3 regions of the Vibrio sp. R12-SG2-ISO1 genome follow, and region 2 is predicted to be linked to each of the others. Evidence: predicted binding sites of a transcription regulator. Region 2 holds the regulator's gene; each other region holds the start of a gene.
What was found. The regulator MetJ, encoded in region 2, represses methionine synthesis genes. The targets are predictions, from matches to a motif close to TTAGACNTNTANANGTCTAA.
Positions count from the first base shown of each region.

Region 1: the regulator MetJ is predicted to act here: its motif matches at 3,920-3,939, upstream of metK (methionine adenosyltransferase).
Region 3: the regulator MetJ is predicted to act here: its motif matches at 6,525-6,544, upstream of AC6R10_RS15795 (MetQ/NlpA family ABC transporter substrate-binding protein).

Region 1 is NZ_JCBDGO010000015.1:233,948-243,734, forward strand. Features, by position in the region: gene AC6R10_RS11520 (phosphoglycerate kinase) at 1-267, opposite strand, end outside; gene epd (erythrose-4-phosphate dehydrogenase) at 453-1,499, opposite strand; gene tkt (transketolase) at 1,662-3,656, opposite strand; gene metK (methionine adenosyltransferase) at 4,015-5,169, shown strand; gene AC6R10_RS11540 (DUF2189 domain-containing protein) at 5,655-6,455, shown strand; gene AC6R10_RS11545 (SprT family zinc-dependent metalloprotease) at 6,545-7,042, shown strand; gene AC6R10_RS11550 (endonuclease) at 7,242-7,931, shown strand; gene rsmE (16S rRNA (uracil(1498)-N(3))-methyltransferase) at 8,073-8,804, shown strand; gene gshB (glutathione synthase) at 8,821-9,771, shown strand.
Region 2 is NZ_JCBDGO010000010.1:195,508-205,294, reverse strand. Features, by position in the region: gene metF (methylenetetrahydrofolate reductase) at 1-108, opposite strand, end outside; gene AC6R10_RS10085 (bifunctional aspartate kinase/homoserine dehydrogenase II) at 334-2,748, opposite strand; gene AC6R10_RS10080 (O-succinylhomoserine (thiol)-lyase) at 2,748-3,914, opposite strand; gene metJ (met regulon transcriptional regulator MetJ) at 4,175-4,492, shown strand; gene AC6R10_RS10070 (malic enzyme-like NAD(P)-binding protein) at 4,606-5,886, opposite strand; gene rpmE (50S ribosomal protein L31) at 6,127-6,348, opposite strand; gene priA (primosomal protein N') at 6,674-8,875, shown strand; gene cytR (DNA-binding transcriptional regulator CytR) at 9,226-9,787, shown strand, end outside.
Region 3 is NZ_JCBDGO010000021.1:204,072-213,858, reverse strand. Features, by position in the region: gene AC6R10_RS15825 (GGDEF domain-containing protein) at 1-283, opposite strand, end outside; gene fruA (PTS fructose transporter subunit IIBC) at 505-2,241, opposite strand; gene pfkB (1-phosphofructokinase) at 2,296-3,246, opposite strand; gene fruB (fused PTS fructose transporter subunit IIA/HPr protein) at 3,256-4,386, opposite strand; gene cra (catabolite repressor/activator) at 4,762-5,739, shown strand; gene AC6R10_RS15800 (hypothetical protein) at 5,840-6,358, opposite strand; gene AC6R10_RS15795 (MetQ/NlpA family ABC transporter substrate-binding protein) at 6,574-7,371, shown strand; gene AC6R10_RS15790 (cobyric acid synthase) at 7,502-8,977, shown strand; gene modA (molybdate ABC transporter substrate-binding protein) at 8,974-9,729, shown strand; gene modB (molybdate ABC transporter permease subunit) at 9,719-9,787, shown strand, end outside.

The DNA.
Region 1 (9,787 bases), on a different contig from region 2:
CACTTCGCAGTCAAGTGCATCGTTTAGGTAGTTTACGACAGGTTGTAGAGAGAACTCTTCCGCGTATTCACCCTCAGTTGGGCGACCTAGGTGAGAAGTAACCATCACTTTCGCGCCTGCTTCTAGGCAGTGCTTGATTGTTGGTAGAGACGCGAGGATACGCGCATCAGAAGTTACTTTGCCATCTTTTACTGGCACGTTTAGGTCAGCACGGATGAATACACGTTTACCTGCTAGATCCAGGTCAGTCATCTTGATTACAGACATGGTTTGTCCTCTCAACTATTCAAAAAATAAAGTTTTCAGTCACTCGGCAACCCTGCCAAGCCTATTAATTCTTCAAACTGGTTTTGATATGGAGATTATCAATATTTATTTCAAGGGTAAAAATAAATATTACTCCACCGCCTTTCGGCGCTTCCAATCTGGGTGAAAATGACCGCTAAACGGCACTACCCAGCTTGTTCTGAAGCGGCCTGCATTGCGAGCGCAGTATCCAGCATGCGGTTCGCAAAGCCCCATTCGTTATCACACCAAACCAACATTTTGACCAGGTGCCCATTACTCACGCGAGTCTGGGAACCATCAACAATGGCACTGTGGGGATCGTGATTAAAGTCAATCGATACGAGCGGCGCTTCAGTATAGTCAACAATGCCGTGTAATGTACACTGAGATGCGTTAACAATGGTTTGATTTACGTCATTAACTTTCACATTCGTATTAATTGTGACACTTAAATCCATCGCAGTGACGTTTACCGTGGGAACGCGCACGGATATGGCTTCAAATTTGTTGGAAAATTTCGGGAAGATTCTTTCAATCCCTTTGTGCAATTTCGTATCAACTGGAATGATGGATTGGCTGGCTGCTCGAGTACGACGCAAATCGCTGTGATACGCATCAATCACCTGCTGATCATTCATTGAGGAGTGAATGGTGGTGATCGTGCCAGAATCGATACCAAAAGCATCATCCAACGCTTTGATGATAGGGACAATGCAGTTAGTCGTACACGAACCGTTAGAAACGACGCGATGCTCTGCGGTTAATGTTTCATGGTTCACGCCATAGATGATGGTGTGGTCGAGATCATTGGCGCCTGGGTGGGAGAACAGCACTTTTTTAGCGCCGGCCTTGATGTGCGCTTGGCCATCGGCTTGCGAGCCATAGACACCGGTGCAGTCGAGCACCATATCGACCTCAAGATCGCGCCAAGGCAGTAACTCTATGTCGTTTAGGTGCAAAATCCGAATCGAATCAAAGTCGCCACTCTCCACGACGCCGTGATGAATATAGATATGCTCTTGGTCATGCGTGATTTTTTTGCCAAAACGACCGTGGCTCGTATCGTATTGCAGTAAGTGCGCCATCGCATCAGGCTGTGCCAACTCGTTGACCGCGACCACTTTGATCTGCTGATGTTTGCCGCTCTCGTAAACCGCGCGCAACACATTACGACCGATACGTCCAAATCCATTGATCGCAATTTTAAGCATCCTTTCTTCACCCCACCTGATTTTCGTGTCACAGATAGTAACTGAGCCCGTGCCCAGATGCGAGTTCCAATCCCCAAAACCGCATATTTCTAGGCACTAGGAACTAAATAAAAAAAACCGAGCCACTCACGACTCGGTTTCCTTCAAACTACATCGCCACGATTAAGCAAGCAGTTCCTTCGCTGTGTTCACAACGTTTTCTGTCGTGAAGCCAAACAGCTTGAACAGCTCTCCAGCAGGCGCTGATTCACCGAAGGTCGTCATACCGATGATCTTGCCGCCAAAGCCGACATACTTGTACCAGAAGTCCGCAATACCCGCTTCGATAGCGATACGAGCTGTTACGTCTGCTGGCAGTACGGATTCACGGTACGCTGCGTCTTGCTTATCGAACGCATCCGTCGATGGCATAGACACCACGCGTACTTGCTTGCCTTCAGCGGTTAGCTGCGCCGCCGCTTCAACAGCCAGTTCCACTTCAGAACCGGTGGCGATAAGGATAAGCTCTGGCTTGCCCGCGCAATCTTTTAGGATGTAACCACCCTTAGCGATGTTAGCCACTTGCTCAGCGTCACGCGCTTGCTGCGCGAGGTTTTGACGAGAGAAAATCAGAGACGTTGGGCCATCTTTACGCTCAATCGCCAATTTCCAAGCGACCGCAGATTCCACTTGGTCACATGGACGCCATGTGCTCATGTTTGGCGTTAGGCGAAGTGACGCCATTTGCTCAACGGGTTGGTGCGTTGGGCCATCTTCACCCAGACCAATCGAGTCATGCGTGTACACTTGGATGTTCTGAATTTTCATCAGCGCGGCCATACGCATCGCGTTACGAGCGTACTCCATAAACATCAAGAAGGTCGCACCGTAAGGGACAAAACCGCCATGCAGCGCAATACCATTCATGATGGCCGTCATACCGAACTCACGCACACCGTAGTGAATATAGTTACCTGAGAAATCGTCTGCTTCCAGTGATTTTGAGCCCGACCACATGGTCAAGTTGGATGGCGCAAGGTCCGCCGAACCGCCCATAAACTCAGGCAGCATTTTACCGAACGCTTCAAGCGCATTTTGAGACGCTTTGCGCGAGGCAATGTTCGCTGGGTTGGCTTGCAGATCAGCAATGATTTGATTCGCTTTCTCTTCCCATTGCGCAGGAAGCTCACCGTTGAGACGACGTTTTAGCTCTGCCGCTTCAGATGGGTACGCTGCTGCGTAAGCCTCAAACTGAGCGTTCCACGCCGCTTCAGATGCTGCGCCTGCGGTTTTCGCATCCCACTGCTCGTATACATCAGCTGGAATCTCAAACGCTGGGTGCTCCCAACCTAGGAACTCACGCGCAGCTTTGATTTCGTCTGCACCTAGTGGCGCGCCGTGACAATCGTGAGAGCCCGCTTTGTTTGGTGAACCAAAACCAATGATGGTCTTAGTACAAATTAGAGTAGGGCGAGGGTCCGCTTTCGCGGCAGTGATGGCGGCGTTGATCGCCTCAGCATCATGACCATCGACAGCTGGAATAACGTGCCAACCGTAAGCTTCAAAGCGTTTTGGTGTATCGTCAGAGAACCAACCTTCCACTTCACCATCAATCGAGATGCCATTGTCATCCCAAAAAGCGATCAGCTTGCCAAGGCCCAGAGTGCCCGCTAGTGAACATGCTTCGTGAGAGATCCCTTCCATCAAACAGCCATCACCCATGAATACGTAGGTGAAGTGGTCGATGATGTCATGGCCTTCTTTATTGAACTGCGCCGCTAATGCTTTCTCTGCCAGCGCCATGCCCACTGCGTTAGTGATACCTTGACCAAGAGGACCTGTGGTGGTTTCTACGCCCGGTGCATAACCATATTCTGGGTGGCCCGGCGTTTTTGAATGAAGCTGACGGAAGTTTTTCAGATCGTCAATAGACAGCTCGTAACCACTTAGGTGCAGCAAAGAGTAAATCAGCATTGAGCCGTGGCCGTTTGATAGCACAAAACGGTCGCGGTTTGCCCATTCTGGGTTCGCTGGGTTGTGGTTTAAGTGTGAACGCCAAAGAACTTCGGCGATATCCGCCATCCCCATCGGTGCGCCTGGGTGACCGGAATTAGCTTGTTGAACACCATCCATGCTAAGTGCACGAATTGCATTGGCCAAGTGTTTACGAGAAGACATGTCTGCTCCTGAATGCATTAAGCGAATTGATAACTAAGGTGGGCGATAATTCTCGCAGAGCATCTGCGCGGGTGCAATCGATTACTGTCTAATCAACGCCAGATCTACGATATTTATTGCAAATTTCTCGAAGACCGCCGGTTTTCGTTACTGTTTGATGCAAACGATTGCTCTTTACCTCACGCGGCGGATTGAGAAAAATACGCGTTTTTACTCTACTTAAATCACAAAAATAACTTGTAATTCGAGCACGCAAAACTAGAATAGACGTCTAGATGTAGATACACCTACATAATTTAACATTATTTTTGTGCTGGGCGAGCAATGACGCCCATCCAACAGATTAAATGGAGCTCTCATGGCTAAGCACCTGTTTACTTCTGAATCCGTATCAGAAGGCCATCCAGATAAAATTGCAGACCAAATCTCAGATGCGGTTCTCGATGCGATCCTCGAGCAAGATCCAAAAGCTCGCGTAGCGTGTGAAACCTACGTCAAGACCGGTATGGTCATGGTCGGCGGTGAAATCACCACTTCTGCATGGGTAGACATCGAAGAGTTAACACGCCAAACCGTACGTGAAATTGGCTACGTTCACTCTGACATGGGCTTTGACGCGGATTCGTGTGCAGTGCTAAACACCATCGGTAAACAGTCTCCAGACATCAACCAAGGTGTCGACAAAGCGGATCCAAAAGAGCAAGGTGCCGGTGACCAAGGCATCATGTTTGGTTACGCGTGTAACGAAACTGAAGTCCTCATGCCTGCGCCTATCACTTACTCACACCGCCTAGTGCAAAAGCAAGCGGAAGTGCGTAAGAACGGCACGCTGCCATGGTTGCGTCCAGATGCAAAATCTCAGGTTACGTTCCAGTACAACGAGGGTAAGATCGTTGGTATCGATGCGGTCGTACTGTCAACTCAGCACTGTGACTCTATCTCAACGCCGGATCTGCGCGAAGCGGTAATGGAAGAGATCATCAAGCCTGTTCTACCGGCTGAGTGGCTCAACAAAGACACTAACTTCTTCATCAACCCAACCGGTCGTTTTGTTATCGGTGGCCCAATGGGCGACTGTGGTTTGACAGGTCGTAAGATCATCGTTGATACCTACGGCGGCGCAGCGCGTCACGGTGGTGGTGCATTCTCTGGTAAAGATCCATCGAAAGTAGACCGTAGTGCCGCTTACGCAGCACGTTACGTGGCGAAAAACATCGTCGCGGCGGGTATGGCTGATCGCTGTGAAATCCAATTGTCTTACGCAATCGGTGTTGCGGATCCAACGTCTATCATGGTGGAAACGTTCGGTACTGAAAAAGTCTCGCACGACATCATCATTGAGGCGGTACGTCAGTTCTTCGATCTACGCCCATACGGCCTGCAAGAGATGCTGAACCTACTTCAGCCAATCTACAAGAAGACCGCCGCTTACGGCCACTTTGGTCGTGAAGAGTTCCCTTGGGAAGCGACGGATAAAGCCGCAGAACTGCGTGACTTCGCTGGTCTCAAGTAATCACTGAGCCACACTATTTCAGGGCTTTTGGTTCGCCAAAAGCCCTTTCTTTTGCCTGCCATCTAGCCTCCTCGCTCGCTTTGCTCACCCCGACCTCGCATCCCCACCCATCATTGAACAAAATTTAACCTCCCAGGTTGTAATTTACGCCATTGAGGTCAATAGTTAACAATATGTTAAATGAACGCATCCAAGGATGACGTCTTTACGTATAAAACCAGACGTGACTGCCATCCCCTCTGCGCCGAGTAACACGCGCAAAGCTGGTGTTCAGATCACGGCATCAACATGAAACTGAGAGTTCACACCCTTTAACGTCAGCGTCTAGGAGCACATCAGCGAATCGGGTCAGCACTCTCTCGTGTTTGCGAACGGCTTGCGTTTAAAAACGTCTTTTGTTTACAAATACGTAACAACCCCTTTTCTCGGCCACCACTCAAAAGGCAAAGAAGAGGATGAGAATCGAGATTGATCAAGGAGGAGTTATGCCTCGTACGGTTAACCCACATGACTTCAAAGAGCAAAAACATAAGGAAGTCAGCGACCACGAATACGCGCGCACCATACCGTGTAATCAGGTCAGTATCTCTGCCCCATTTCATTGGCTCGCGCTCGGCTTGCACGACTTTGTTCGCATGCCGCTGATTAGCGCTTTCTACGGCTTGTGCTTTATGGCGGCGGCCATCGGCATTGTTCTCCTCGTCCAGTGGCAAGGTACCCACCTTGTGGTGATGCCCAGTCTGGTCGTCTATATGCTCATTGGGCCTTTTTTAGCGCTCGGTTTATATGACGCAAGCTGGGAGCGAGAGCGCGGTCATAAACCGAGTTTGCTTCACTCGATGAAAGCCATCGGACGTAACTCCACTTCACAATGGGCGTTTGCCGTGCTGCTTGCGGTGTGTATGATTTTTTGGATGCGTATCGCGGCGCTGCTGCACGCACTCTACCCGTCGGTACAAGGGGCGCCGTTGAGCGACTTTCTCCCCTTCTTGATCATCGGCTCCTTAGTGGGCTTAGTGCTGGCGTGTGTTGTGTTCAGTATCTCAGCGTTCGCCATTCCGCTGATGATGGAGCGACGCGTGGATATGATGACCGGCGTATTCAGTAGCTTTAACGCCGTCAAATCCAATATTGGTGCCATGATCGTCTGGGCTGCGATCATTTGTGGCGGGATCTTAATTGGCTTTGCCACTTATGGTATCGGGATGCTCTTTACGATGCCGATACTCGGCTACGCCACTTGGCACGCGTATCATGAGGTGATTAAGAAACGCCATCACCCTTAACATGTGGCCGATTTGAGGTATAGTGAACGCCCCGAGCTCTCTCGGGGCGTTTTTTATCCTGTATCTCTGCCAGCGAAGATGAGTCACCTGTGGATCTGACCCTCACCTATTCAACTCAGCGAGTGATCGCGCAATGCATCGAGCAAGCCCGCCAAGCGTTCGGCCGGCCGTTTCCTATGCCAACGCTCTCGTTTAAGCTGCGCGGCAAAGCGGCAGGAAAAGCGTACCTGCAACTCAATGAAATCCGCCTCAATCCGGTGCTGTTTGCGGAGAATCAAGCGGCGTTTCTCCAAGAAGTGATCCCCCATGAAGTGGCCCACCTTGTCACCTATCAAGTCTATGGTCGCGTTCGCCCGCACGGCAAAGAGTGGCAAGGGGTCATGGAATCAGTGTTCGGTGTCAAAGCCAACACCACCCACAGCTTTGCTGTCAACTCTGTTCAAGGTAAAACCTTTGAATACCACTGTGCGTGTCGTGACTACCCGCTCTCTATTCGACGCCACAATAAAGTGCAGCGCAACCAAGCAAGCTATCGCTGCCAACAGTGTCAGCAGACACTGGTATTTTCTGGCAAACAGTTGTCGTAATCACCCGCACTCCATCCCTGCCAGCTATCTATCACCACTAAAACACACCCTATGGCGCGATCTCGTTCAGCGTAACAAATAACATCATCACTAAAATACTACCTTTTTGCGTGCTAGACTGTGAAAAATAATACTCTTTTCATGCTTTAACGCTCACTCAGGTTTCATTATGTCTCGACTGCCCTTTTGGTTTACTGTGATGAGTTCGCTGACGCTCTCTTCTGCTTTCTCTTTCGCGCACGCAGCGCCGCCGTCCTCTTTTTCCAAAGCAAAGAAGGAAGCGGTCAAGATCTACGCCGATCACCCCACCAGCTTTTACTGTGGCTGTAATATTGAGTGGCAAGGGCGCAAAGGCACGCCGGATCTTAACTCATGCGGCTATCAGGTGCGTAAGCAAGAGCGCCGAGCCTCTCGCATTGAGTGGGAGCATGTGGTGCCTGCTTGGCAATTTGGTCATCAGCGCCAATGCTGGCAACAAGGTGGGCGTAAATACTGCACGAAAAACGATCAGCAATTTCGCTCAATGGAAGCCGATTTGCATAACCTGACCCCAGCGATTGGTGAGGTCAACGGCGATCGTTCAAATTACAACTTTAGCCAGTGGAATGGGGTTCAAGGGGTGAGCTATGGGCGCTGTGAGATGCAGGTCAACTTCAAACAGCGTGAAGTGATGCCACCCGATCGAGCCCGTGGCTCCATTGCTCGCACCTATCTCTACATGAGTAAAGAGTACGGATTTAAACTCTCAAACAAGCAAACCAAGCTAATGAATGCATGGAATAAAACCTACCCCGCCGACGCCTGGGAGTGTGAACGTGACAAACGCATCGCTAAAGTGCAAGGCAATCACAACCCGTTTGTGGTTGAGGCATGCCAAGCAACCCCATAACCACCTAGCTCTGGGAACTAGAAACTAAGAACTAGGCACTCGACTTCTCAGCACGCTTTATCTCACGCTAGCCCCTTGTTTTTTCGCTCAAAGGCATCCATGTTAGTGGGATAACTTTTGGATTTGCAGGAAACCAACGCAATGCGCATGCCACGACTCTATCACCCAGAGACCATCCACCAGCTTGGGCCTCTCGCCCTCAGTGACGATGCCGCCGGCCACGTCGGCCGAGTGCTGCGCATGAAAGAGGGTCAACAGGTGCTGTTGTTTGATGGCAGCGGCGCACAATTCCCTGCCACCATTACCGCTGTAGGAAAGAAAAACGTCGACGTCGAGGTATTAGAGCGCGTTGAGCAAAGCTGCGAGTCACCGCTGGATCTGCACTTAGGTCAAGTGATCTCACGCGGAGATAAAATGGAGTTCACGATTCAAAAATCCGTGGAGCTTGGCGTCAATACCATTACGCCCCTTATCTCTGAGCGCTGTGGCGTCAAACTCGACCCCAAACGTTTTGAGAAAAAGCTCGCTCAATGGCAAAAAATTGCTATCAGCGCCTGTGAACAGTGCGGCCGGAATACCGTTCCTACCATTCGCCCGATTATGTCGCTCGAAGCGTGGTGCCAAGAGCAATTCGATGGCTTGAAGCTCAATTTGCATCCGCGCGCCAAATACTCAATCAACACGCTACCGACTCCGGTAGAAAAAGTGCGTTTGTTGATTGGCCCTGAAGGCGGCCTTTCTAGCGATGAAATCGATATGACGCAGCAATACCAATTTGAAGAGACGCTGCTCGGTCCTCGCGTGCTACGTACCGAAACCGCAGCCCTTACCGCTATTACCGCCCTACAAGTTCGCTTTGGCGATCTTGGCTAAACGGAGAACACTATCCATGATCAAACTCGGCATCGTGATGGACCCGATCTCGTCCATCAACATCAAAAAAGACTCTAGCTTTGCCATGATGCTGGAAGCGCAGCGCCGCGGCTACGAAATTCACTACATGGAGATGAAGGATCTTCACCTAGAACAGGGCGTCGCGATTGCGGACACCAAAGTGGTGGAGCTAAAAGAAGATCCAAGCGGCTGGTATCAGTTTAAGTCTGAGCAGACCATTGAGCTGTCAGAGCTTGATGCGGTATTGATGCGTAAAGATCCCCCATTTGATACCGAATACATCTACGCGACATACATCCTTGAGCGCGCCGAAGAAAAAGGCACCTTGATCGTCAACAAGCCGCAAAGCTTGCGCGACTGCAATGAAAAACTGTTTACCGCGTGGTTCCCAGAGCTAACGCCAACCACTTTAGTGACTCGCAGCGCAGACAAGATCAAAGCCTTCCGTGAGCAACATGGCGACGTGATTTTAAAACCATTGGATGGCATGGGCGGCGCGTCGATCTTCCGTGTAAAAGAGAACGATCCTAACGTTTCCGTGATCATCGAAACCTTGACCAACCATGGTCAACACTACGCGATGGCGCAAACTTTCGTCCCAGATATCAGCAATGGTGACAAGCGTATTTTGGTGGTGGATGGCGAACCGATGCCCTACTGCTTAGCGCGTATTCCAGCCAAAGGAGAGACTCGCGGTAACCTAGCTGCAGGCGGACGTGGCGAAGCAAGGCCACTGAGTGAGACAGATAAACAGATCGCTCTCGCTGTAGCGCCTACACTTAAAGAAAAGGGGCTCATTTTTGTTGGCCTTGACGTCATCGGCGACAAACTGACTGAGATTAACGTTACCAGCCCAACGTGTATTCGTGAAATCGAAGCCGCATTTGATATCTCCATTACCGGCAAGCTGATGGATGCGATTGAACGTCGCATTGAGCAGAAATAATCTATCGGTGATGGGA
Region 2 (9,787 bases):
TTTTTCGCTGCTCGGAGGAAAGAACTCGAATGACACATTGATGTTGTTCGATAGCTCGGCAATATTTTGGTTTAAAGCGTCAATATGACTCGCGTGTGTGTATCCCATCTTACTCTCTCCGTGTGGCGACCCTATCCGTAGGTAACTGTAGCCCCAACATTCAATTTGATTAAATCGACGTTTAGACGTCTATATGTCCACAGAATGTATTGAATACGTTTTAATGTCAACACTCCCACCATGAATTTTTTTCAAGTTCATAATGAGAGAATTTGAAGTGCGCGCAGAACGACGCCCGAATAAGAAAACAGGTTGCCGAAGCAACCTGTGAAACTAGAGAAAACTGGACAACAAGTTAAGGTCTGATTGAATCGCGCCTGAGGTCACTTCCCGACCCGCCCCCGGTCCGCGAATGACCAGTGGGTTGTCCTTATACCATTTGCTCTCAATCGCAAAGATGTTGTCGCATGGTAACAGGTTGGCCAAGGCGTGCTCTTTGCTGAGTGCTTCGACACCTACTCGAGCTTTACCGTTCTTTTCCAGTCTGGCGACGTAGCGCAGCACTTTGTCTTCACGTTGCGCTTTCTCGAGCCTTTCTGCTAGCTGTTCGCTGAGCTGTTGGCTGTTATCGAGAAAGTCATCCAGTGAGAGATCGGCCAGTTCATCGGGCACTAAGCTCTCGACTTTGACCGATTCAGGTTCAATCTCGAGACCGGCTTCTCTGGCTAAGATGACCAGCTTGCGCATTACGTCAGAGCCATCGAGATCCTGCCTAGGGTCTGGCTCGGTTAAGCCTTGCTGCCACGCTAAATCGACTAACTCGGCAAACGGTACGCTGCCATCATATTGTTGGAACAACCAAGAGAGGGTGCCAGAGAAAATCCCTGAGACCGCATAGATGACATCGCCACTTTCACGCAAATCGCGCACAGTGTGGTTGATCGGCAAGCCTGCTCCAACGGTGGCATTGTAGAGCCAATGGCGGTTTATTTTGGCAAACGCATCTTGGACTTGGTGGTAGTAAGCACTTGAGGCAGAGCCGGCAACCTTATTGGCAGAGATAAGATGCATGCCTTGCTCGGCTATATCGAGGTAACGCTCAGCTAACTCTTTACTCGCCGTCACGTCGAGTACGACCACATCGTCATAGCCCTGAATCGCACCGAGGCGCTGGATCCACTCGCCTTGCTGATAAGGGATAGACTCTTCATCGAAATGCTCACTGACCGCGCTAGGATCGATGCCTTGGTCATTAAACCAATAGGTTTGGCTGTCGATCACCGCCACGAGCTCAAAACTCATTCCACGACGCTTTTCTAGCTCTGCTTTTTGTTCTGCAAACAGGGTTAACCAACTGGAGCCAATGTTGCCTTTGCCGCATAGGGCGATGCCGACTCGTTTTTGTGCTTGGAAAAGTTGGTTGTGAATCGCCTTAACGAGTGGTTCGGTTTCGGTGCGGCGTAAGACAGCCACCAAACTGAGACCGGAACGAGACTCAGAGATGAACTCGACAGGCGATGACTTGAGCTTCTGGTAAAAGCCGTAACAGTGGTTGGCGTTGTTGGTGACACCAGCGCCCACCGCAGCAACAAGGGCGTAGCCCTCTTTGAGTTTAATTTCTGCTGCGATGGCGGAATCTTGTAAGAAGCCTAAAGCGCCCCCTGCAATTTCCGAGGTATAAGCAAGGCGTAATGAGTGCTTATCCGCTTGGACTTCATAAGTTAAAGGTTCAAGTTGGGCGCGTTTCAAACTGCTCAGCACTTCTTTTTCCATGCGATTGAAATCATGGCCAGAGGCGAAGTTTAACTGAATCAACAACACGTCATTGAGTGAGGAGATGATCTTGGCACCACGCCCAGAGGCGAGGACGCGCTCAATGCGGCTAGAGCCAGATTCAGGGTCGTAACTGCAGCGCAAGTGTAAGTCCATCGTACTTTGAGCGACAGGCTGCAAGGTACGGCTATGCAGCACGGGGGCGGCAAGGCGTGCCAGTTCACTTGCTTCATCCAGTCGCAATAGGGGCAGAAGACAAGCATCACTGACAAGGCGAGGGTCTGCGCTGTATACGCCAGCAACGTCACTCCAAATCGTGACGCGACTGACCTCTGCGAGCGCGCCAATCACGGTGGCAGAGTAATCGGATCCGTTTCGGCCAAGCAGCACGGTTTGGCCTGCTTGGTTTTGCGCCATAAAGCCGGTAAACACCAGACGACGCTGTGAGTGTTGCGCCAAAATTTCCTTCAGTAGTGGGTAGGACTGACCACGATCCACTTCAGGTTGCGTGCCGGTTTCTGCCCGTAAGAAAGTGCGAGAGTCTTGCGCGATGGCTGGTAAACTCGCTTGATTCAATAGCGCGGCGAGCAGTCTTGAGGACCACATTTCACCGTGGCCAAGTACCGCAGCTCGCTCCACCTCGCTTAACGGGGCGCTTAATTCACCGAGGGTGGTGAACTCGTCTTTGAGCGTCGCCAGCATGTGCGCTTGTTCGTCGTCACTGTCAATCAAGGCTTCGATAAGCCCTGTTTGGAATTGTCGTACCGACTGCAACGCTTCATGGGCAAGACGGCCATCTTTATAGAGCGCTTCGGTAAATTCAATCAAATGATTGGTGGTTTTACCGGCCGCTGAGACAACGATCAGATCATCGCTGCCTGAGTATTCTTTGAGTATGGTGACTACCCGGCGGTAGCACTCCGGATCCGCTAAGCTGCTACCACCAAATTTATGCAGTTGACGCGATGTCGTCATTACGCGGACTCCTTCACACAGTTAAAGGCTTGTTTGAGATCGTCAATCAGGTCATCGGCATCTTCAAGACCGACAGACAGACGCAGCAGTTGCTGAGAGACACCCGCCTCGGCCAGCGCCGCTTCACCCATCGCACGGTGGGTCATTGACGCTGGGTGACAAATGAGGCTTTCTACGCCGCCTAGCGATTCTGCAAGCGAGAAGAGTTTCAACTCACCGACAAACTGTTTCAGTTCTTCAAAGCTGCCAGCGAACTCGAAGCTGAGCATAGAACCAAAGCCGGATTGTTGTTTCTTGGCGATGTCATGGCCAGGGTGATCCGGCAAGCTTGGGTGATAGATGCGGCCGACCAGTGACTCTGTTTTCAGAAAGTCGAGAATGTTTGCCGAGCTTTGTTCGTGCACCTTCATTCGTGCGCCCAACGTGCGGATGCCACGCAGCGTCATGTAGCTATCAAACGGCGTGCCGGTGGCCCCAATGCAGTTGCCCCACCAAGCCAGTTCTTCAGCGTGCGCTTTGGTTTTGGTGATCACCACGCCGCCAATCACATCGGAGTGACCGTTGATGTATTTGGTGGTTGAGTGAATAACGAAATCGGCACCCAGTTCGAGTGGCTTCTGGAAAATCGGGGTTAAGAAGGTATTGTCAACCGCGACCAGCGCGCCAACTTGTTTCGCTTGCTGGCAGACTTTCTCGATATCCACCACACGTACCAAAGGATTTGATGGCGTTTCCAACAGGATAAGCTTGGGTTTCTGGTTGATGGCGGCGGTCAAGGCTGCGTCATCGGATTGGTCGACAAACAACACGTTGAAGTCGCCCTTTTGCGCGCGGGTATTGAAGAGTCGATAGGTGCCACCGTAGCAATCGTGTGGCGCGATGATCAAATCGTCTGGACCGACAAACGCAGAGACCCAAAGGTTGAGCGCTGAGGTGCCACAATTGGTCACTACAGCGCCTTCTCCACCTTCTAACTCATACAGCGCCGTTTCAAGCAGGCCACGGTTCGGGTTACCAGAACGCGTGTAATCGTATTTCGGCACTTCACCAAACGCCGGAAAGCCATAATTGGTCGAGAGATAAATAGGGGGAACGACAGCGTGATGTTGGGTGTCTGACTCGATACCAGTACGTACCGCGATGGTGGCGGGTTTGCGCGTGCTCATAGCGTTTTCCTTGCGAACAGTAGTGACTTGTTTTAGGGAATGCGATATACCTGTTGCTTATCAGGTGTATCCGGCACCCAATGTGGTGTAATGCTGCGACACACTCACAGTTTGGGCCGATTCCACTCCTATCGCCAACCACTTTACTTCTCATTTTTTAAGACGTCAACACTTCTAGACGTCTATATGTCTTTGCTTGTAGCCATAAATACCGTTAAAATTGTGGTTTAAACACTCATACGCAAATATAAAGGTGCGCAATGGCAGACTGGAATGGCGAATACATTAGCCCATACGCAGAACACGGTAAGAAAAGTGAGCAAGTGAAAAAAATCACGGTCTCCATCCCACTTAAAGTCCTTAAGGTATTAACAGACGAGCGTACGCGCCGCCAGATCAACAACCTGCGTCATGCCACCAACAGTGAGTTGTTGTGTGAAGCGTTCTTGCACGCTTACACAGGTCAACCATTACCGACGGATGAAGATTTGCGTAAAGACCGTCCAGACGATATTCCCGCTGAAGTGAAAAAGCTGATGACGGAGATGGGGATTGAGTTTGAGGCGTTTGACGACTAACGCTCGCCCTGTTTTGCACCGAATTTGAATGCCAAAGCCGCTGACATCGTCAGCGGCTTTGTTGTTTTTGCTCAGCCAGAGACAAAGTCCGTGGCTGGCAGTGGGCGTCGAGATTACTCGATATCCATGTAATGGTCAGGCAGCTCAATGCGTGCCACCCCGGATTCTACCGCGGCTAACGCGACCGCTTTGGCGACGCGGGGGAGTAGTCTTGGGTCCATCGGTTTTGGAATAATGTAGTCTGGGCCAAACGAGAGTGAATCCACACCCGCGGCGGTCAGAACATTGGCAGGGACCTCTTCCTTCGCCAGTTGACGGATCGCTGCTACGGCAGCGAGCTTCATCTCATCGTTGATCTCGCTAGCACGTACATCCAGTGCGCCACGGAAAATAAACGGGAAGCAAAGTACGTTGTTGACTTGGTTCGGGTAGTCACTGCGACCTGTACCCATAATGAGGTCATTGCGTACATCATGAGCGAGCTCAGGTTTGATCTCAGGATCTGGGTTAGAGCAGGCAAACACGATGGGTTTGTCGGCCATCAATTTAAGATCATCTGGCGATAACAGGTTAGGACCAGAAACGCCAAGGAACAGATCGGCGCCTTCGATGACATCTTGCAGCGTACGTTTGTCGGTGTTGTTGGCAAACAGTTGTTTGTATTCGTTGAGATCATCACGTCGAGTGTGGATCACACCTTTGCGATCCAGCATGTAAATTTTCTCGCGCATCGCGCCGCACTTGATCAGCAGCTCCATACAAGCGATGGCTGCCGCACCGGCGCCCAGACAGACAATCACGGCGTCTTCCAGTTTTTTACCCTGTAGCTCAATAGCGTTGAGCATGCCAGCAGCTGTCACAATGGCGGTACCGTGTTGGTCATCATGGAAGACTGGCACATCACAGCGCTCAATTAATTGTTTTTCGATTTCAAAGCAGTCTGGCGCTTTGATGTCTTCTAAGTTGATGCCGCCAAAGGTATCCGCGATGTTGGCGACCGTGTCGACAAACTCATCGATGGTGCGGTGTTTGACTTCGATGTCGATGGAGTCCAAACCTGCAAAGCGTTTAAACAGCAGGGCTTTACCTTCCATCACGGGCTTTGATGCTAGTGGGCCAAGGTTACCTAGGCCAAGAATCGCTGTGCCGTTGGAGATCACTGCCACCATATTGCCTTTTGCAGTGTACTTATAGACATTATCGGGGTTTTGAGCGATCTCTCGTACAGGCTCGGCCACGCCTGGGCTGTAGGCGAGTGCGAGATCTTGCGCGGTTTCTGCTTGGGTGGTCAGCTCGACAGAGATCTTGCCTGGTTTTGGAAAGGCATGGTAGTCGAGAGCTTTTTGGCGAAATTGTTCTTCAGGGGTCAGGTCTTGACGGTGGTCATCAGGCATAGAAATAGGTACTCGTTAAAATGATTCAGCACAAAGGGGGTTAATCATTTTAGAGGAACTGAGTCAAGCTGCCTAGGTCAGAATGCGAGCGAGTAGGGTAATATGTGGGAAATGACTGGAGATTAGACCAGATAGAAAGAGATATGACTGCGGGTTTTACTGTGAATAGGTTAATTGCTCTAAATCTCTGGCAACAAAAAAGGACGCCGCAGCGTCCTTTTTCCTATCCGCGAGAAGGAATTACTTCTTGCCGCTTGATAGAGCACCGAAACGCTTGTTAAAGCGATCTACACGGCCGCCTGTATCAACGATACGTTGCTTACCAGTGTAGAATGGGTGACATTTGTCACATACGTCTAGGTGGATTGATTCTTTGTCTAGAGTAGATTTGAACTCAAATGTGTTGCCACAAGAACAAGTTGCTGCTACTGCTTTGTATTCTGGGTGGATTCCAGCTTTCATGGGGTAACCTCAATATAGGCCGTGTCGCTATCCGATTCAGAGCCGGACACCACACGTAGTTAATGTAAAATGGATTTAGGACACCGCTGCCAGAGCAGCCATATCTCTAAGGCGCGATATAGTAATGAATAGTACGCCTAGGATCAACCGATTTGGGGTAGAAATCGCTACTTTTTTAGCCGCTTCAGGAGAGGGAGACGCATGGATGTTATCGCGAAGTGGCGTTACCCGCGTCTCCTCATACAGACACTGAGATGCGCTGGCTTTTCTCACTCTGCCTTTTCCCTTAGACTAAACGCGTCATCGACCTGCAGTGAAAGACTGAATGAGACCCACCATCGCCCGAGTCGCGTTACCCGTACCACTAGATAAACAGTTTGACTATCAAATCCCTGGACACCTTTTTCCAGTGATTGGTGGGCGCGTGTCTGTGCCTTTTGGCCGTCAAACCTTAGTCGGTATCGTGACAGCCTTGGTGCAGCAGTCATCGCTGCCGATGGACAAAATCAAGCCGATTAAGCAGGTGCTCGACAGTCAACCCGTTTGGCCCGACTCGTTATATACCTTGTTGCACTGGTGCAGTCACTTTTACCAATATCCACTTGGCGACACCTTAGCCAATGCGATGCCCAGCGCCCTGCGGAAGGGAAAGCCGGCCGATTTTACCGCCGTGGTGGAATGGCAACTGACGCCAACCGGACGCGATCAATTGATGCATGGGTTTGGCCGAGCGGTTAAGCAAGCCAAAGTGATGCAGATGCTGCAACACGGCCCGACGTCACACCAACGTTTTATTGATGAAGAGGTCAGCACTAGCGTGCTGCGCGCGTTGACAGACAAAGGTTGGATTGAGTCGATTGAGCGCAAGCCTCATTTTGCTAAGTGGGGTGCTGACATTGAAGCCGATGTCGAGAAACCAAAGCTGAATGAAGAACAAGCGATCGCCATCGCGACGGTCAACAGTTTCAGCGGTTTTGGCTGCTTTTTGCTCGAAGGGGTGACCGGGTCAGGTAAAACCGAGGTGTACCTCAACATGATTAAGCCAGTCCTCGAACGGAGTCAGCAGGCTTTGGTGTTGGTGCCGGAAATCGGCCTGACGCCGCAAACCATCAATCGCTTTCGAAAGCGTTTTAACGTGCCGATTGAGGTAGTACATTCTGGATTGAATGACACCGAGCGCCTCAATGCCTGGTTGTGCGCGCGCGATAAAGTGGCCGGCATTGTGATTGGGACGCGATCTGCATTGCTGACGCCTTTTGCTGATCTGGGCATTATTATTGTCGATGAAGAGCACGATAGCTCTTACAAGCAGCAAGATAGCTTGCGCTACCATGCGCGCGATGTGGCGGTCATGCGCGCCAACAAAGAGCAGATCCCGATTGTTCTTGGTTCAGCAACGCCCGCGTTAGAAACGCTGCACAATGCGCTGTCTGGCAAATATCATCATCTGCATTTGTCTCGCCGAGCAGGCAGTGCGGTGCCCACCACCAATCAAGTGATTGACGTCAAAGGGCTCTATTTAGAGGGGGGCCTCTCTGCGCCACTGATCGCTCAAATGCGCAAGCACCTCAACGCAGGCAATCAGGTGATGCTGTTTTTAAATCGACGCGGCTTTTCCCCGGCTCTGATGTGTCACGAATGTGGCTGGATCGCAGAATGCAAGCGCTGCGACGCCTACTACACCTACCATCAGCACAGCAGCGAAATTCGCTGTCACCACTGTGGCTCTCAGCAGCCGACGATCCACCAGTGCCAAGGGTGTGGTTCCACTCAACTGGTCACTGTTGGGGTGGGAACCGAGCAGCTAGAGAAACAACTGCATACGCTCTTTCCAGAGCAGAAAACCATTCGTATTGACCGCGACAGCACGCGGCGCAAAGGCAGCCTAGAAGAGGCGTTAAGCGCCATTCGACGCGGTGAATATCAGATTCTGATCGGCACGCAAATGCTCGCCAAAGGGCACCATTTCCCGGATGTGACGCTGGTGGCGCTGTTGGATGTCGATGGCTCACTCTACAGCAGCGACTTTCGAGCCTCTGAGCGTTTAGCCCAGCTATTCATTCAGGTGGCAGGCCGAGCGGGGCGTGCCAGTAAACCCGGTGAAGTGTTGTTGCAAACCCACCACCCAGAGCACAGCCTATTGCAAGCACTGTTGAAAAAGAGTTATCGGGACTTCGCCGAGGTGGCCTTAGCAGAGCGAAAACTGGCGGCGTTGCCCCCGTATTCGTTTTTAACGCTGTTTCGTGCGGAGGCGAACCAATCTGAGCTGGTGGAAGAGTTCCTACGCCAAGTCCGCTTTACTTTAGAATCCCACCCTCTGTTTGATTCCGGCTGCATGGTGCTGGGCCCGACACCCGCCCCGCTTGCCAAACGTGCGGGTAAGTTCCGTTGGCAATTACTGCTGCAAACCGAGCAGCGCTCATTAATGCAAAAGCTGCTGGCCAGTGCTAAGCCGGCTATCGAGTTGCTGCCGAGCGCGAAAAAGGTCCGTTGGTCGGTCGATATCGAGCCTCAAGACTTGAGCTAACACGCCGATTAGTTTAAATAAGGGCAGGGACGATAGGCGCTGTGAGCTGATTTCGTTCTTTTTCATTTATTTGTGATCTGGCTCTCTTTTATAGTTCGGGTTTTGTTAAATATCCCGTAACTTTCTGTTTCGAAATGAATAAACTAGTTGTTTGGAAAGGGATAGGCGAAGCGAACCTTGGCAAGAGCCAAACGATTGCGTTTCGCTGCCAATAAGAGTGGGCATCAGCCTACCATCATCATAAGCGGTGCAGGATTGACCCCGTCATCACCACACCAGACGCTATGATCAAGGCAACAAGGTTTAGGTGGCTAAAGCGCTACATCTTTAATTAAGAGGGTTAATAACTTATGGCGACAATGAAGGATGTTGCCCAGCTTGCGGGAGTGTCGACGGCGACGGTATCACGGGCGTTGATGAATCCCGAGAAAGTCTCTTCTGCGACGAGAAAACGCGTCGAAGAGGCGGTGCTTGAAGCTGGCTACTCACCCAACTCGCTGGCGCGCAATCTGCGTAGAAACGAATCAAAGACCATCATCGCGATCATCCCAGACATATGCGATCCCTATTACACCGAAATCATTCGTGGCATTGAAGATGCGGCTATGGAGCACGGTTACATCGTATTGCTTGGGGACAGCGGCCAACAAAGAAAGCGTGAAAGCTCTTTTGTGAACTTGGTATTCACTAAGCAGGCCGATGGCATGCTGCTGCTCGGTACGGATTTACCGTTTGATGTTAGCAAGGCAGAACAAAAGAATCTGCCGCCGATGGTCATGGCCTGCGAGTTTGCGCCTGAGTTAGAGTTGCCCACCGTGCATATTGATAACCTCACTTCCGCATTTGAAGCGGTCAACTACCTGACTCAGATGGGCCATCGCCGTGTCGCGCAGATTTCAGGGCCTGAGAGTG
Region 3 (9,787 bases), on a different contig from region 2:
GTGAGAGCGGAGAGGGAGAGTCGATAGCACGGTGCAGCAGGCCATTGTTGGCCAGTTCCATCACAGAGAGTTGAATTTTTTGATTGATGGCACCAAGCTCTGCCACCGCGTAATTGACTTTGGCTTGCTCAATCATGGCGACTTGTTGTGCAGTACGAGTCTCGAGATCATCAAGTCGCTCATAGAAATAAATCGCAGGGACAACAGAGAGTGCGCTAAACACGAGGATAAATTGAAACAAAAGTTTGGTCGGAGAGTAGTAGCGCATTGCGTCTAGAGTCATCTTCTGGATTTATTCATCGAAAAGTTTACCCCAGGGGGATATGCAATACTGTGAAGATGGTGGGATTCTATTGAGCTTAACACCCGTTCCAATGTTTTTCTTGAGTATTATGTTTTATATCAATAGAGTTATTTGATTGCGCCGCTCTAAGCGATAAAAAAGCGCCCCGGAGAGGAGCGCTGAGCAGATTAAGCATAGACCTAATAAAAGGTTGGGGGGTGTTATGCTTGTGCTTGAACTTGTTTTGCGTCACTGCGTGCTTTTAGGAACGCGTAACCAAAGCCTGTTACTGCTGTACCCGCTGCGATAGCGACAAGATACATGACGACTGGAGTAATCGCGTTCGGGATAAGAAGAACGAACAGACCACCGTGTGGTGCCATCAGTTTAGCGCCAAACAGCATAGACAGAGCACCGGTTAACGCGCCGCCTGCCATACACGCTGGGATAACGCGCATTGGATCTTTTGCTGCAAAAGGAATCGCACCTTCCGAGATAAAGCATAGGCCAAGTACGAAAGAGGCTTTGCCCGCTTCTTGCTCGCTTTTCTCAAATTTGTTTTTCGCGATAAAGGTCGCCAAACCCATACCCAGAGCCGGTACCATGCCCGCCGCCATAATGGCTGCCATCGGTGCGTAAGTTTGTGACGCCAATAGGCCAACACCAAACGCGTACGCTGCTTTGTTGACTGGACCACCTAAGTCGAAACACATCATCGCGCCAAGGATAATTCCGAGAAGTACTGCGCTGTCAGAGCCCATGTTGTTTAGGAAGTCTGTTAGACCGTTCATAATGCCGGAAACAGGACCACCGACGATGTAGATCATGACCAAACCAGTAAAGAGGGTCGCGACAAACGGGATGATCAAAATGGGTTTGAGGGCTTCCATCGATTGCGGAAGTTGTACTTTATCTGCAAGGAATTTCGCGGCGTAACCAGCGATGAAACCTGCGGCGATACCACCAAGGAAGCCTGCGCCTGTTGAGCTTGCGAGCATACCACCGACAAGGCCCGGTGCCAGTCCTGGACGATCCGCAATAGAAAAGGCGATGTAACCGGCGAGCACTGGGATCATGAGCGCGAATGCTGAACCACCACCGATGGTCATCAATGCTGCGGCGAGCGTGCCTTCTTCTTTAAATGCTTCAATACCAAAGACAAAAGAGAGCGCGATAATCAAACCACCTGCAACCACGACAGGGAGCATGTGTGATACACCGGTCATTAGGTGTTTGTAGGCCCCTTTCTTCTCATCTTGAGCGGAAGATTGATTAGCTGAGCCAGAATGTTGGTAAACCGTCGCTTGTTCAAAGGCTTTATCCATCTCTTCGGCGGTTTTCTTCAGAGCAGGACCGGTTTTAGTACGGTACATTTTTTTGCCGTTGAAACGATCCAGTGGCACTTCGATGTCCGCGGCGATGATCACCAAGTCTGCGTCAGCAATTTCTTGGTCTGTGAGCTGGTTTTTCGCACCGACCGAACCGCGAGTTTCTACTTTGATTTGGTGACCACGACGCTTGCCTTCTTCTTCGAGTGCTTCAGCAGCCATAAAGGTGTGCGCTACGCCTGTTGGGCACGCAGTAATGGCCACAATTTTCTTCGCAGAAGAGGTGGCTGGAGCTGCAGCAATCGATTGTGTCGCACTGGAAAGGAGTTGTGCTTGGCTAACTGCTTGCTCAAGAAATGCAACGGCGTCTTTGGTTACCGCGCTGATGTTACTGCGGAACACTTTTTTGCCGACAAAGCGCGCGTCGTCAACCTCGGTGTTCGCCGCAATGACGATCACATCCGCTTGATCGATGTCCGCTTGTGAGAGCACAGTGGTGTCAACAACACTTGATTGGCATTCAATGGTCGCGTTCCATGCAAGTTTCTTCGCTGCTTTTTCTAACAGGCCAGCAGCGAGAATGCTGTTTGCCACGCCGCTCGGGCAGGCAGTAATGATGGCAATATTCATAATGATAACCTTCTGTTCCTTAGTTTGCTTCTACGTTTTGGCGAACGGATTCGCTTAGGCAAGCTCATTAACTTGAGTATTAAGCTTAATTTGATCCAGCTCTTGTTGGCTGGTCACACCAACGCCGACTTGACTCACTGCAAGTGCAGAGAGGGCTGTGGCAAATTGGAGTAATTCGGTTTTTGGCATCTGTTGCATGTGGCCCCAACATAGACCCGCGACTAACGTATCGCCGGCGCCCACTGTGCTGACCACTTGCATTCTTGGCGGCTTGGCGTAGAGCCATTGATCGTCGTGCAGCCACATCACACCGTCAGCGCCCATTGAAACGACAATGTTGTCGATGCCTTTGCTAGACAGGGTTTGTGCCGCGTTTTGGCACGCTTCTCGCGTATCCAGTGTTTGACCTAAGAAATCGCCCAACTCTTCCTCGTTAGGTTTGATAAGCCAAGGTTTGGCATCAAGCCCTGCGGCAAGTGCGGCTTTACTGCTGTCAAACAGGACTTTTTTGCCACGTTCACGCAACTGAGCGATCCATGCTGCGCACTGAGCCGGTGTGACACCACCGGGTAGGCTGCCAGCAAAGACAAAGTAGTCATGATCATTCGCCAGTTCGTGCAGAACTCGCTCAAATTGCGCGATTTGAGCATCGTTTACTTCGACGCCAGGAAAATTGATGTCGCTGACCTCGCCATTTTTCTCCACCAACTTGACGTTGATACGAGTGGAGCCGTCAACTTCGACAAAGCGATCTGTCACACCGATGTTTGAAAACAGTTGGTGGAACAGTTCAGGGTTATCTTTACCTAAAAAACCCGTGACAGTGACGTCAGCACCTAAATCGCGTAGGACCATAGCGACGTTGACCCCTTTGCCCGCCGCTCTTAGGTTGCTCTCTTTGATAAGACTCACGCTACCCACATTGAGGGTTTCCAGACTACCGGTCAGATCGAGCGCTGGATTCAACGTGATGGTCACGACTTTTTTGGTTGCAATCTCAGACATGGTCGCCCCTTAACCTTCACCAAGGCCAGATTGAATCGCGCTGCCAATGGCTTCCAGTGCCTGAGGTGCATCTGCCCCTTCTGCGGTGAATTGCAGCTGATGACCGTGTTTAACACCAAGCGCAATCACTTTCATTAGGCTTTTCGCGTTAACGGCTTTGCCGTCGCCATCAAGGTTTGCGACGCGAATGTTTGACTCAAACTTTTTCGCTTCCGCCACCAACATCGCGCCCGGTCTTGCATGTAAACCATGTGCGTTTCGAATTTTGAAGACTGCGGTATTGCCATCAGCGCTGGCTTGCTCTGCTTGTTCGCCTTTGAGTAGCGCGATGACTTGTTCGGCACTGCCATCAAGCAATGAGGTTTGTGTTTGATCAAAAATCAACTGCGTCAGGTTTTCTAAGATTGCTTGGTGTGCATTGTTGCACGCTGCAAAGGTGATTAATGCTTTGACGTTTTCACCGTCAAATTGGCATTGATTCGCCGTGGAAACAAAAGAGACACCGCTACGCTGAACACCTTTTTCACTGCCGACTAACCAAAGCCCTTGACCAAGGTGGGTGGGTGTTTTTGATACGATATCGGCAACAAAATCGTGGTTTGCGCATCCGGTATTTTTGAGCAAACCAGAGGCGACAGCGCTGAGCTGGACCATATCACTGGCTGGAAAGCCCACTTGAACTAACGACGCGTCGAGATCCACTTCTAACTGAACATCGCCATTCAGGAGTGCGACGATTTCATCCGCGGTTTTTACCGATTTTAGGCGTTCTTCAACGCCGTCAGCGCTCAGTACTTTGGTCAATTGCTTAAGAATGCCCAAGTGTTCGTCCGATTTTGCCGCAATACCAATGGCGACGTAGACACGGTTACTGTCACCCCATTCTACACCGTCAGGGAAGTGGTGAATCGCAACGCCTGTCTCTTTGACCATGTGACGGGTGTCGGTGGTTCCGTGTGGGATGGCTATGCCGTTGCCTAAAAACGTCGAGTTTTGCTTCTCGCGATTGAGCATGCCCTCGACGTACTGCGCGTCGACTAAGCCTTTACTCGCTAGTGTCGATGCAATGTTTTGAATAGCGGCAAATTTATCATCGGCCTGTTGCGATAGGGTGATATCAGTTTTAGTGAGCTTGAGCATGGCGCTTCTCCAGCATAAAAGTCATACAGTTCGTTCTCAGTCTGTGGGCGCGGAGTGCAACTTCTGTTGTCTCTTCTCGCTATTTACTTTCATCTGTTTACTGGGCAGTCAGTATAGCTTGAGACCAGCAACCACTTTAGTGAATCGATTCAGCAAATTCGCGCCACAAAAAAGTTTTAGCAAAGAATGGAGTAATATCGATGAGGTTCCCGCCTCAATAGTGTTCAACTTGGTTGAAAATAGTGACCTTACTCTTGTTTTATTCTTTGCTGAATCCTTTCAGCTTTTATACTGAAACGTTTCAGCTTATAATTCAACTCAGCGATAGATCTTTGATGAATTATTATGATCGTGCGCACAGATTAAGGTAGAGATATGACACTAGATGAAGTAGCCAAATTGGCCGGTGTGTCCAAGACAACCGCAAGCTATGTGATTAACGGTAAAGCACAAAAATATCGGATCAGCGAAAAGACACAACGTAAAGTGATGGCGGTGGTGGAAGAGCATAACTATCGCCCAGATCTTGCCGCCAGTACGCTGCGCGCAGGACAAAGTCGATCGTTTGGGTTGGTGATCCCTGATTTAGAAAACACCAGTTATGCCAAGCTTGCAAAACTTCTCGAACAAAGCTCTCGAAAAGCGGGTTATCAAATATTGATCGCCTGTTCGGATGATGATGCGGATACGGAAAAAAATGTCGTCAATGCGTTGATCAGTCGTAAGGTCGATGGGCTGTTTGTAGCGAGCGCGATGCCAGATGCCAATGAATTTTATCTCGACATCCAAAATAAGGGCACGCCGGTTATCGCGATTGACCGTCCCTTAGACGATGAGTTTTTTTCATGCGTGATCAGTGAAGACTTTGGTGCGGCGAATGAGCTCACTCACTCCGTAATTAGTGACGCTGTCACAACTATTGGCTTAATTGGCGCACTTCCAGACCTCAATATCTCTAAAGAGCGTGAGTTGGGTTTTAAGACGGCGGCAGAAGAGCGAGGTTGCAGTGTAGTGATTGGCTATGGTGACCACTTTAACCGTATTGACGCGAAAAAGGTGATGCGTACTTGGCTGGCCAACAATGAGCTCCCCAATGCGATTGTGACCACCTCGTATACTTTGCTGGAAGGGGTATTAGACGTATTTCTCGAGCAACCAGAGTTGGTCAAAGGCATCAAACTGGGGACCTTTGGTGATAACCGTCTGCTTGATTTCCTTCCCTTTAAAGTGAACTCTTTGCCTCAACAATTTGAAATGATTTCAGACAGCGCGTTGGCGTTGGCACTCAACGCATCGGCAAAACGTTACCATCCGGGTATTGAGTTGATTCCACGTGAGTTGATTGTTCGCTAACCGATTAAACTAAAATAAGGTTACTAAAACAGGGATACTAAAACCGCGGAACTAAAAAGCGCCAAGACGGCGCTTTTTTCACATCAGAGCAGCACGAACATCAGTACTGAAAACGTACGCTCATCGTCAATTGTGGACCATAGAGTCCGTTGTTTCTTGTCTCGGCTGATAGCGACATCTGCTGAGTAGAGTGAAAACGAAGTCCGGCGTGAAAGACAGAGGAATCATCCAAACGGCCTAATCGCATCGTCGCTTCGACTTGTTCAGTCAACCAAAGACGGCCGCCAATGTTCATTTCAATCTGCGTGTCACTATCACCTGCCACATATTTTGTTTGGTGAAGGAGCATTTGACCATACACATCCGCAAATTGTGTTACTGGTCCATTAAAACCGATACCACCGGCAACGTCATAATCGCCATCAAACTGAGAATCGGCGCGAATGATCAAATGGGAGTTTTCCGTGAATAGAGTGGTGAACTCACCGCCTAATGTCGAGGGATTGGCGCCTACACGCACTTCAAAGTAGTTGTAGCTGAAGTTATTCGCTTGTGCTGATGTCGCCGCAAGAGCCAGCGCGCTGGTAAGTAGGATTTTTTTCAAAACAGTCTCCGACATTGTCAATTTTCCGTCTAAGCGCCACATTGGCTTGGCGTTTTTGCCTAATGAGAAAATATTAGCAAGTTTTAAGCCAGCCATTTGAGGTGGGTGTCATTATTGATGATTTAAAATGATTTGTCGCCTACGAATTGAATTGATTGATTTTTTATATAGAAAGCTTACAGTGGAGCTCTAGCCATCTAAAAGGCTTATATTAAAAATGAGAGGGAAATATGAAGTTAGTCAGTAAGGTGTCGTTGTTAGCATTCATCACGGTAGTCGGACTTACCGGGTGCGGCGAAAAAGAAGAGTCAGTGATTAAAGTTGGAGCGACGGTTGGCCCACACGCCCAGGTTGTCGAGGCGGTAGCAAAACAAGCCGAGCAGCATGGGTTAAAGGTGCAAGTGATCGAGTTTTCGGATTATGTCACACCAAACGCGGCGCTTGATGATGGCAGTATCGATATCAATAGTTATCAACATCAACCATTTTTAGACAGTTTTAATCAAAATCATGGTACAGAACTTGTCTCAATCGGCCGTTCAATCCTCATGCGTATGGGACTTTACTCAAATAAATATCGCACTTTAGATGCGTTACCAGAGAAAGCGCGTATCGCGATACCAAACGATCCGACTAATGGTGGTCGCGGTCTGCTATTGCTTGCTGATGCGGGAGTGATCACCCTGAAAGAGGGCGTTGGATATGCGGCAATGCTCACTGATGTTGTGGACAACCCTAAACAGTTCGAATTCATCGAGGTCGATGCGGCGCAGTTACCCAGAACTCTGGATGATGTCGATGCTGCGGCAATCACGATGAACTATGTGATGTCATCAGGGCTTGATCCGCAGAAACAGAGTATTTATCTCGAATCGACCGATGCTCCGCTTGCTGTTATGGTCATCGCTACCCGTAAAGGGGAAGAGACTAAACCTGAGTATCAGCAGTTTGTTGAGATCTTCCAATCGCAAGAGACTAAAGCCTTCCTAGCCAAGCAGTTTGGTAGCACGATTGAAGCGGCGTTCTAATTCGCAGAATGATTGAGAGCCCGAGGTATTACCACCTCGGGCTTTTTTTATCGAAACATTAGCGATTGCAAGGTGGGAGTGGTATCGTCAGCCAACATAACGGATGGATTTATTGTAGTTTTTTCTTTATATGAAATCACCTCTTCAAGCTCTAATGGTACAGGGTACAACCTCTGACGCAGGAAAAAGCGTCGTCGTGGCAGGTCTTTGCCGAGTGTTGGCTCGCCGTGGTGTGCGAGTTGCCCCATTTAAACCACAGAATATGGCATTAAACAGCGCCGTGACCGCTGACGGTGGTGAAATTGGTCGCGCCCAAGCGGTGCAAGCTTTAGCCGCCGGTGTTGAGCCTAGTGTTCATATGAATCCAGTGTTACTTAAGCCTAATTCCGATACTGGCGCACAGGTGATCGTGCAAGGTAAAGCACTGAGCAATATGGAAGCGTGTGGTTACCAGAACTATAAACAGTTAGCGCTGCCTTTTGTGATGGACTCGTTTAGTCAACTGACCGAACACTATGATTCGATTATGATCGAAGGCGCTGGTAGCCCAGCAGAAATCAATCTACGTGAGAATGATATCGCTAATATGGGCTTTGCTGAGGAGGCGGATGTGCCCGTCGTGATTGTTGCCGATATTGACCGGGGCGGCGTGTTTGCTCACTTATACGGCACTCTGGCCCTGCTATCAGAGAGCGAGCAGCAGCGAGTCAAAGGATTTATTATTAATCGCTTTCGTGGTGATATTTCACTGCTCGAACCTGGCCTTGATTGGCTGGAAGAAAAAACCGGCAAGCCTGTCATCGGCGTGTTGCCGTATCTGCACGGGTTTGAGTTAGAGGCGGAAGATGCAATCAATACTCAGCAATCGCTCAATTCGAGCGCGAAGATTCAGGTTGCGGTGCCAGTGTTTACTCGGATCAGCAATCACACCGATTTTGATGCGTTAAGAAGCAACCCAGACATTCACCTTAGATACGTAGGTAAGGGGGAGTCGCTGTCGGGAGCAGACGTCATTATTTTGCCGGGCTCAAAATCGGTCCGCAGCGATCTTGCCTACTTGCGCAGTCAGGGATGGGATCGCGATATCCAGCGTCATCTTCGTTTAGGCGGCAAAGTGATTGGCATTTGTGGTGGATACCAAATGCTGGGTCAGTACATTGATGATCCTTTGGGTATAGAAAGTGACGCAGGCAGCACAGCAGGGCTAGGGTACTTACAGACTCAAACGGTGATCACCGACTCCAAAACGCTCACGAATGTGGATGGCCAACTCTCATTAAGTGGCAGCACGGTGCCCGTATCAGGCTATGAGATTCATGCTGGTCGCACTCAAACCACAGATGTATCGCCCATTATGCTCAGTTCGGGTGAGAGGGATGGCGCGTTGAGTGAGTGTAATCAAGTCTTTGGGACCTATTTACATGGTATCTTTAACTCGGCCGAGGCGACGACGCAGATTATGCGTTGGGCAACCGGTGAGGATATCGGCGCGATAGACCATAATGCGCGCCAATTTGAAGCCATCGATCGTATTGCTGATGCCATCGAGCAGCATTTGAAACTGGATTTACTCTGGCCAGAACTAGAGACACAGAACAAACAATGAAACAACGATTTTCACTTTTCTTCGCTTTGTGGTTAAGCCTTGCTTTTCACGCTCAGGCGCAAGACAAACTCACGGTTTATGCTGCCGCGTCGATGACCAATGTGGTCTCAAAGCTCGTGAATGAATTCGAGCAGCAGCGTGATGTTTCGGTGACCACTGTGTTTGGTGGCTCGTCATCTCTAGCGCGGCAAATTGCCTATGGCGCACCCGCAGACGTGTTTATTTCAGCGAACCATAAGTGGGTGCAATATTTGATCGACAATGGCAGTGTAGAACCACACCAGGTGAAACAGATAGCGGCAAACCAACTCGTCGTCATTGCCAAGAAGCAGATCGCTTTGGCTGTCGGGGACGTTCAATCTTGGCAACAAGCACTAAACAGACAAAGACTCGCGGTTGGGCAAACCGACACGGTTCCCGCTGGTATCTATGCGAAACAAGCGCTGACTTGGCTTGGCGTCTGGCAGAGCGTAGAGATGTCGCTCGCGCCCAGTAAAAGTGTTCGTGCTGCTCTAGCGTTAGTGGAGCGAGGTGAAACGCCATTAGGGATTGTCTACAAAACCGATGCGATGCAATCAGAGAAGGTGACAGTGGTAGCCACGCTTTCGGAGCGTAGCCACGAACCGATTCAATATCCTGCTGCTGTTGTGAGTGACAATGTCACGGCGAACGAATTTCTTGATTATTTGCAAACGCGTGACTCAAGAGCGCTGTTTACACAATACGGATTTTTAGTCAGTGATGCTCAGTGATTACGAGATTCAAGCCTTATCGCTCAGTTTGAAAATAGCGGGGGTGGCGGTGCTATGG